2 regions of the Solibacillus sp. R5-41 genome follow, and region 1 is predicted to be linked to the other one. Evidence: predicted binding sites of a transcription regulator. Region 1 holds the regulator's gene; the other holds the start of a gene.
The links. The regulator NrdR, encoded in region 1, represses ribonucleotide reductase genes. The targets are predictions, from matches to a motif close to AACACNATATATNGTGTT.
Positions count from the first base shown of each region.

Region 2: CSE16_RS13680 (vitamin B12-dependent ribonucleotide reductase) is a predicted target of NrdR. The motif match lies at 2,061-2,078, and genes of this name have one in related genera.

Region 1 is NZ_CP024123.1:3,215,407-3,219,155, reverse strand. It holds gene CSE16_RS15905 (glyceraldehyde-3-phosphate dehydrogenase) at 51-1,070, shown strand; gene nrdR (transcriptional regulator NrdR) at 1,250-1,717, shown strand; gene CSE16_RS15895 (replication initiation and membrane attachment family protein) at 1,737-3,110, shown strand; gene dnaI (primosomal protein DnaI) at 3,121-3,749, shown strand, end outside.
Region 2 is NZ_CP024123.1:2,776,079-2,779,827, reverse strand. It holds gene CSE16_RS13695 (pentapeptide repeat-containing protein) at 1-37, opposite strand, end outside; gene CSE16_RS13690 (rhodanese-like domain-containing protein) at 389-772, opposite strand; gene CSE16_RS13685 (lipoate--protein ligase family protein) at 1,106-1,885, shown strand; gene CSE16_RS13680 (vitamin B12-dependent ribonucleotide reductase) at 2,149-3,749, shown strand, end outside.

The DNA.
Region 1 (3,749 bases):
GCGGATAAAACAATTAGAATTAATCGTACTTTTAGGAGGATTTATATAATATGACAGTTTCTATTGCAATCAATGGATTTGGCCGTATCGGTCGTATGGTTTTCAGACAAGCGATGATGCAAGGTGATGTAAATATCGTTGCAGTTAATGCTAGCTACCCAGCTGAAACGTTAGCACATTTAATTAAGTATGACACAAATCATGGTACTTTTCCTGGAACAGTTGAAGCAGAAGAAGGCGCTTTAATTGTAAACGGTAAACGTGTTGTATTAGTGAGCGAACGTGATCCGTTAAAATTACCTTGGACTGAAATGGGCGTAGATATCGTTATTGAAGCGACTGGTAAATTTAATGACCGTGACAAAGCGGCGATGCATTTAGAAGCTGGTGCTAAAAAAGTTATTTTAACTGCTCCAGGTAAAAATGAAGATATCACGGTTGTTCTAGGTGTTAACGATGAGAAATTAGATTTATCAAAACATGATGTTATTTCAAATGCATCTTGTACAACAAACTGCTTAGCTCCAGTAGCGAAAGTATTAAATGATGAGTTTGGTATTGTAAACGGTTTAATGACAACAGTTCATGCGTATACAAATGACCAAAACAACATTGACAACCCACATAAAGATTTACGTCGTGCGCGTAACTGTGCATCATCAATTATTCCAACTTCAACTGGTGCAGCAAAAGCATTGCGTTTAGTGTTACCAGAGTTAGATGGCAAAATTCATGGTATGGCATTACGTGTACCTACACCAAATGTTTCTTTAGTAGACTTAGTTGTAGACTTAGAAAAAGACGTGACAGTGGAAGAAGTAAATGGTGCATTCAAAGCGGCTGCTGAAGGTAAAATGAAAGGTATTTTAAACTTCACAATGGAGCCACTTGTATCTTCTGACTTCAACACAACGACTTTCTCTTCTACAGTTGACGGTTTAACTACAATCGTTTTAGGTGACCGTAAAGTAAAAGTTTTAGCTTGGTATGACAATGAGTGGGGTTATTCTGCACGCGTTGTAGACTTAACGGTGAAAATTGCAAAAGAATTAGCAACAGTAAACGCCTAATTTCAAGAAAGAAATCCTTTGCGGAAAATTCCAATTTTCTCGCAAAGGTTTTTTATATTGTACATACATATTAATAAGCTGTATAATTTTCGGAAACGATGCGCGCGCAGGAATGACTATTTCATGCGCGTTATTTTTGTTATAATACGATTATGACTTAAGAATCAGGAGAATGAACTATGAGATGTCCAACTTGTCAATACAACGGAACTCGTGTTGTAGACTCTAGACCTGTTGATGATAATAAAGAAATTCGTAGACGTCGTGAATGCGAATCATGTAGCTTTCGATTTACAACGTTTGAAAAAATAGAAGAAACACCATTAATTGTTGTGAAAAAAGAAGGTTCACGAGAGGAATTTACTCGCGAAAAGGTTTTGCGTGGACTTATTCGTGCGTGTGAAAAACGTCCGGTACCGCTAGACCATTTAGAAGAGCTTGTGATGGACATTGAAAAAGAGTTGCGTCGTGTAGGAAATGCCGAAGTACGCTCGGAAGATGTTGGTGAAATGGTCATGGATCGATTAGCGAAAATTGATGAGGTTGCTTATGTTCGATTTGCATCGGTTTATCGTCAGTTTAAAGACATTACTGTATTTATTGAAGAACTAAAAGATATTATGACCCGTCAATCGCATGACAAATAATTCAGAGGGAGGAACAAAAATGGTTCAATTGATGAAAGAATTACAACCCACGGATCATTTTGAAATAAAGCTCCCTCATGCATTATCGACAAATGAACGCCAGCTTGTCACATTATTTTACCAGCCATTAACAGGGGCAGAACCGATTAGTCTTTATTTAACGTTATGGGCAGAGGCAGAAAGCTATGTTCCACAAGAGATGAACCATTATTATTTAATGAATGTGTTATCGATGCCGCTACCAAAAGTGTTTGAAGCACGCATTGCTTTAGAAGCAATCGGTTTATTACGTACGTGGAAAAAGGATTTAGGCACTAGTCGTCATTTTGTATATGAGCTTGTGCGTCCATTAGATGCCCAAAGTTTTTTTAAAGACCCGCTACTGTCGATGTTTTTATTCAGTAAAATTGGGGAAGGCGCTTATCGAAAACTGCGTCAACGTTTTATATCGCAACCAATTAAAGAAGCATTTGATGAAGTGACCCGAACGTTTATAGATGTGTACAAACCTGTGCATACGAATGTCCCAACGGATTTTAATGAAGAAGAAGCACCGAAGCAACAGGATTATCCGTTTTATTATGAACAATTTGATTTTCAATTATTACAGTCGGGATTATCTGAACAGCTTGTCCCTTCTTCTGCATTGACGATTGAAGCGCGGGAAATGATTGCAAAGCTTTCCTTTTTGTATAAGCTTTCCCCGATTGACATGCAAAAAGTCGTTATTTTAGCATTAGATGAACAAATGAAACTGCCGACGGAAAAGTTGAAGAAAGCTGCTGCCGATTACTATAAGCTATCTGTATCAAAAGATGCGCCGACGTTTACTAAGACTTTCCAAAGTAAACAAGTGGAAGAAACAGTTCAACAAAATTTATCGAAGGAGCAGGAATTGCTTCAATACTTAGAAACAACACCGCCCGTTCAGGTTTTACGGGATATTAACAAAGGCAAGGAACCGCTCCCTTCGTCGATTCAACTAGCGCAAGATTTAGTCGTAACCTATAGTATGCCAATTGGTGTTGTAAATGTATTACTTGAATATGTCATGCTATCTACGGATATGAAGTTGCCTCGAAGTTATGTTGAAAAGATTGCCGATCATTGGAGTCGAAAGCATTTAAAGACGGCGAAAGAAGCGATGGATTTAGCGCGCCAGGAACGTGATAAATATGCGCAATGGAAAACAGAAAGTGCTACGCCAAAACCTTCAACGACTCCAAATAAATCGTATCAAAAATCATCGACATCTCGTAAAAATACACGTAACGAGCAAGTGCCAGATTGGTTTTATAAGCGCAATGAACAACCGAAGCAAGAAGACACAAGCGCAGTCGATTTTGAAAAAGAACGTTTGAAAATCTTACAAAAACTAGAACAACAAAAGTAGGTGAATTCCAATCGAACCGATTAATGAACAATTAAATCAAATAAAGAAAAAAATGCCGTCATTTGAGGCGCGTTTTGAAGAGATGCGTAGAGAAACGGTCGAGCATCCGAAAGTACAACAATTTTTATTAGAACATAATCAACAAGTGACAACACAAATGGTCGATATTAGTTTACCGAAGCTTTATGAATATATTACGCAGGACACAGAATGCTGTGGTTGTGGCGATACGAGAAATTGCACGAATTTGTTAAAGGGTTACGTCCCGAAATTGTTTACAACATACAATGCTATTGATATTTCCTATGTACCATGTGAGCAAAAAATACGTGAGGACGAGAGACGTGACGTGGCAAATATGATTTCAAGTATGTATATGCCAAAGGATGTCTTAAAGGCAACGTTAAAAGATTTAGCCATCGACAATCACTCCCGTTTGAGCATTGCCGATCAAGCAGCTGAATTTGTTGCAGAATATAGTCGTACAGGCGTGCTACCGAAAAAAGGATTTTACTTGTATGGTCAGTTTGGTGTAGGGAAATCATTCGTACTAGGTGCGATTGCCAATGAACTCGCTTCATTAAAAGTACGTTCTGTCGTTGTGTTTGTACCCGAATTTTTACGTGAGATGAAAAATGC
Region 2 (3,749 bases), 440 kb from region 1:
GTAAATGATTCGCAATTTTTGGCGCGGCGATTTTCATGTGAATAACCATCCTTTGTCTCTATTATTGTTGTAATTGTCCAGTTTTACTAGATGTTAATTATTTGACTTCTAACCGCTTCGTGTATAATAGAAGAAACTCAAATTAAACTTGCTTCAGCAGAAGTCATTCCTTCTATATGTGGGGGATAAATACTAAATCAGCACTTAATTCAGTAGGGCTCAAACCCCGCCTGAGTGACCAACATCGTGTTGGCCCAATGCTCCTGGCGGCTGTCATAGATTTTTAAAAGGAGCTTTTCGAGCAGGCTCGAAGAAATCTGGACAAGAGTTAGCCGAGGCTTGATTGATATAAAGAAAGCTCCCTACAAAAGAGGGAGCTGGATTTTCGTTATGATTTTGCTTTTACTTTACCAGTCCAAGTTTTGAAGCCGCCTTGTAATTGAAAAATTTGAGTGTATCCTTTTTTCTTTAATGACAAAGCTGCACGCGCGCTGCGTCCTGAATTTTGGCAATATAGGTAGACCGGTAAATCTGGACGAATTTCTTTATGACGTGTGCCAAATTGAGTTGTCGGGATGTTACGGGCACCTAAAATATGTCCTGCTTCGAATTCTTTTGGCTCACGTAAATCGATTAATTGTGCTTTTCGGTAGCCTTTAATAAATTCTTCTTGTGTTAAATTTGTTACAGCTTTTTTTAAGCGATATGAATTGACTACTACATAAATGATTATGATCGCTAAAACAGCTAAAATGGAATAAAGTATTGTCACTGCTAAATTGCCCCTTTCGTTCTCTACATCTATTATAAGAGATGGATTAGAGTTAGTCGAGTCAGTTTGCTAAAATAGTTAACTTGTTTCAGCAGAAGTCCCTTAATTGTATAAGTGGGGGATGAATGCCAAATATGCAATTTTATTCAATGTGGGTTCAAAACCCAGCTGAATCAAGTTAATGCCCCGGCGGATGTCACAGATTTTTTTTCGAGCGAGCTCGAAAAAAATCTGGACACAAATACGCCGAGGCGTAATTGAATTATAGGAGATGAGATTTTGAAAAAACAGTGGTATTTTATCAATTCAGGTAAGTGTAGTCCGAGTTTTAATATGGCATTAGATGAAGCATTATTAGACTGGCATAGTGAGGGAAGTATGCCACCAATTATCCGTTTTTATGAATGGAACCCTGCGACGTTATCAATTGGTTACTTTCAACGAGCCGAGCGTGATATTAATTTGCAGGCGGTGAAGGATCAAAATTTAGGTTTTGTTCGTCGCCCAACAGGTGGACGTGCTGTATTACATGATCAAGAACTTACATATTCAATTATTGTTTCAGAAAACTATCCAAATATGCCTGTAACAGTAACAGAAGCGTATCGTGTATTGAGTGAGGGGTTATTACTTGGGTTTAGAAAATTAGGTTTAGATGCTTATTTTAGTGTTCCGGAAACGCAGGAAAGCTTATCTGATTTAAAAAAACCAAAAAGCGCGGTTTGTTTTGACGCGCCAAGTTGGTATGAATTGGTTGTGGAAGGGAAAAAAGTTGCTGGTAGTGCGCAAACTCGACAAAAGGGTGTTATACTTCAACATGGAGCAATTCTATTAGATCTTGATGAAGAATTATTGTTATCACTATTTAATTTTGCAACGCCTGAAGCGAAAGAGAAAATGCGTTTAAAATTGCCTGAGAAGGCGGTTGCGATGAATCAATTAGCAACAACACCTTTTACAATTGAACAATGTGTGAGCGCGTTCTCAGAAGGGTTTGAAGAGGCGCTGGACATTGACTTAGTTCCTTATGAATTAACGGCGGAACAACTTCAATATGTGAAACAGTTAGAGCAAAATAAATACTTGACAGACAATTGGAATTTCAGAAAATGAGTTACGAACGTTTGTTTTGTTTTTTATAAAAATATTTTTAATGCGGGAAACGTTGATATTATTGAGGTTTACGAAATTTTAAAAAAATCAACCCCTTGTTTGAAATAAATTTATATTGTAATCTTTTTTAAGTAAATAAATGAAAATCAACATATAGATTCCAATAAAAGAATCAAACACAATATATTGTATATATTGTGTTTGATTTTGATTTTTGTTGGGAACTATTAATTTAGAGTAATTTTCAAAAGGAGGCTTTATAGATGGCAAGTGTATTAGAGCAAACCATCCAAATTGATCAGTTAAATCAAGATATCGAACAATTCCCGCAGGTGCATCCGATTACATCCGATATGCATATTACGCATAAAGGGGTGTCTCGCCTTGTAATGATTGATCGTTATTCTTTTAAGGATACGGAAAAGAAAACGTTAAAAGCAGGAGATTTTGTCGTATTAACGGTCAAACAAGATCCGAAATTCCCTGCACGTGGCCTTGGAATTATCCAATCGATTGACCATGAAAACAAGATGGCCTCGATTATGATTGAAGCAGATTATCGAAATGTATTGGACGAGAGTGAGCAAGCAACGGGTATTATTGTACGTTCATTAGATATTATCGAAAAGCCTTTAGAAATCTATTACGAGCAAATTGCTAAACGAAACGCAACAGGTTTAGCATCTGTAGAAAAGACCGAAGAAAAACGTCAAGAATGGTTTGGAAAGTTTTATGAGCAGCTTGTAGGATTGAAGTTTATTCCAGCTGGCCGTGTCATTTATGGAGCAGGTTCTGAAACTGAAGTAACATTCTTTAACTGTTATGTTATGCCTTTTGTAGCGGATTCTCGTGAAGGCATTAGTGATCACCGTAAGCAAGTAATGGAAATTATGAGTCGTGGTGGTGGTGTTGGTACAAACGGATCAACGCTACGTCCTCGTAATACATTAGCGCGCGGAGTTAATGGGAAATCATCTGGTTCAGTTAGCTGGTTGGATGATATTGCGAAATTAACGCATCTTGTAGAGCAAGGTGGTTCACGACGCGGTGCACAAATGATCATGTTAGCAGATTGGCATCCAGATATCGTGGAATTTATTATTTCTAAAATGCAAAACCCACGTATTTTACGTTATTTAATTGAGAATACAGCGGATGAATCGATTATCCGTTTAGCGAAAGAAAAGCTAAAATTCAAGCCGTTAACACAGCAAGAAGATGCGATGTATCAAGGAATTGTTAACTATAAAAGCATTGAAGGCTTCGGTGGCTTTAGTCAAGCAATTATCCGTGATGCGGAAACAAAATTACGCGACGGGGGTACATACTCTGTACACAATCCGGAATTTTTAACAGGTGCGAATATTTCTGTAACATTAACGAAAGAATTTATGGCCGCTGTTGAAAATGATGAAGAATTCCCATTACGTTTCCCGGATGTGGCAAATTACACACCAGAGCAAATGAAAATCTACAACGAAAAATGGCATGAAGTAGGCGATGTTCGTGAATGGGAAAAGCTAGGCTATCCTGTTCGCACGCACCGTACAATTAAAGCAAAAGAGCTTTGGAACTTAGTGAATATTTGTGCAACGTATGCTGCCGAGCCAGGTATTTTCTTCATCGACAATGCGAACGATATGACCAATGCACGAAGCTATGGTCAACAAGTAGTTGCAACGAATCCGTGTGGAGAACAACCATTAGCTCCATATTCAGTATGTAACTTAGCTGCGGTAAACTTAGCGCAGTTTGCAAATAAAGAAACGAAAACAGTTGATTATGAAGCGTTACGTCAAACGGTTCAAGTGGGCGTACGTATGCAAGATAACGTAATTGACGCAACACCATATTTCTTAGAAGA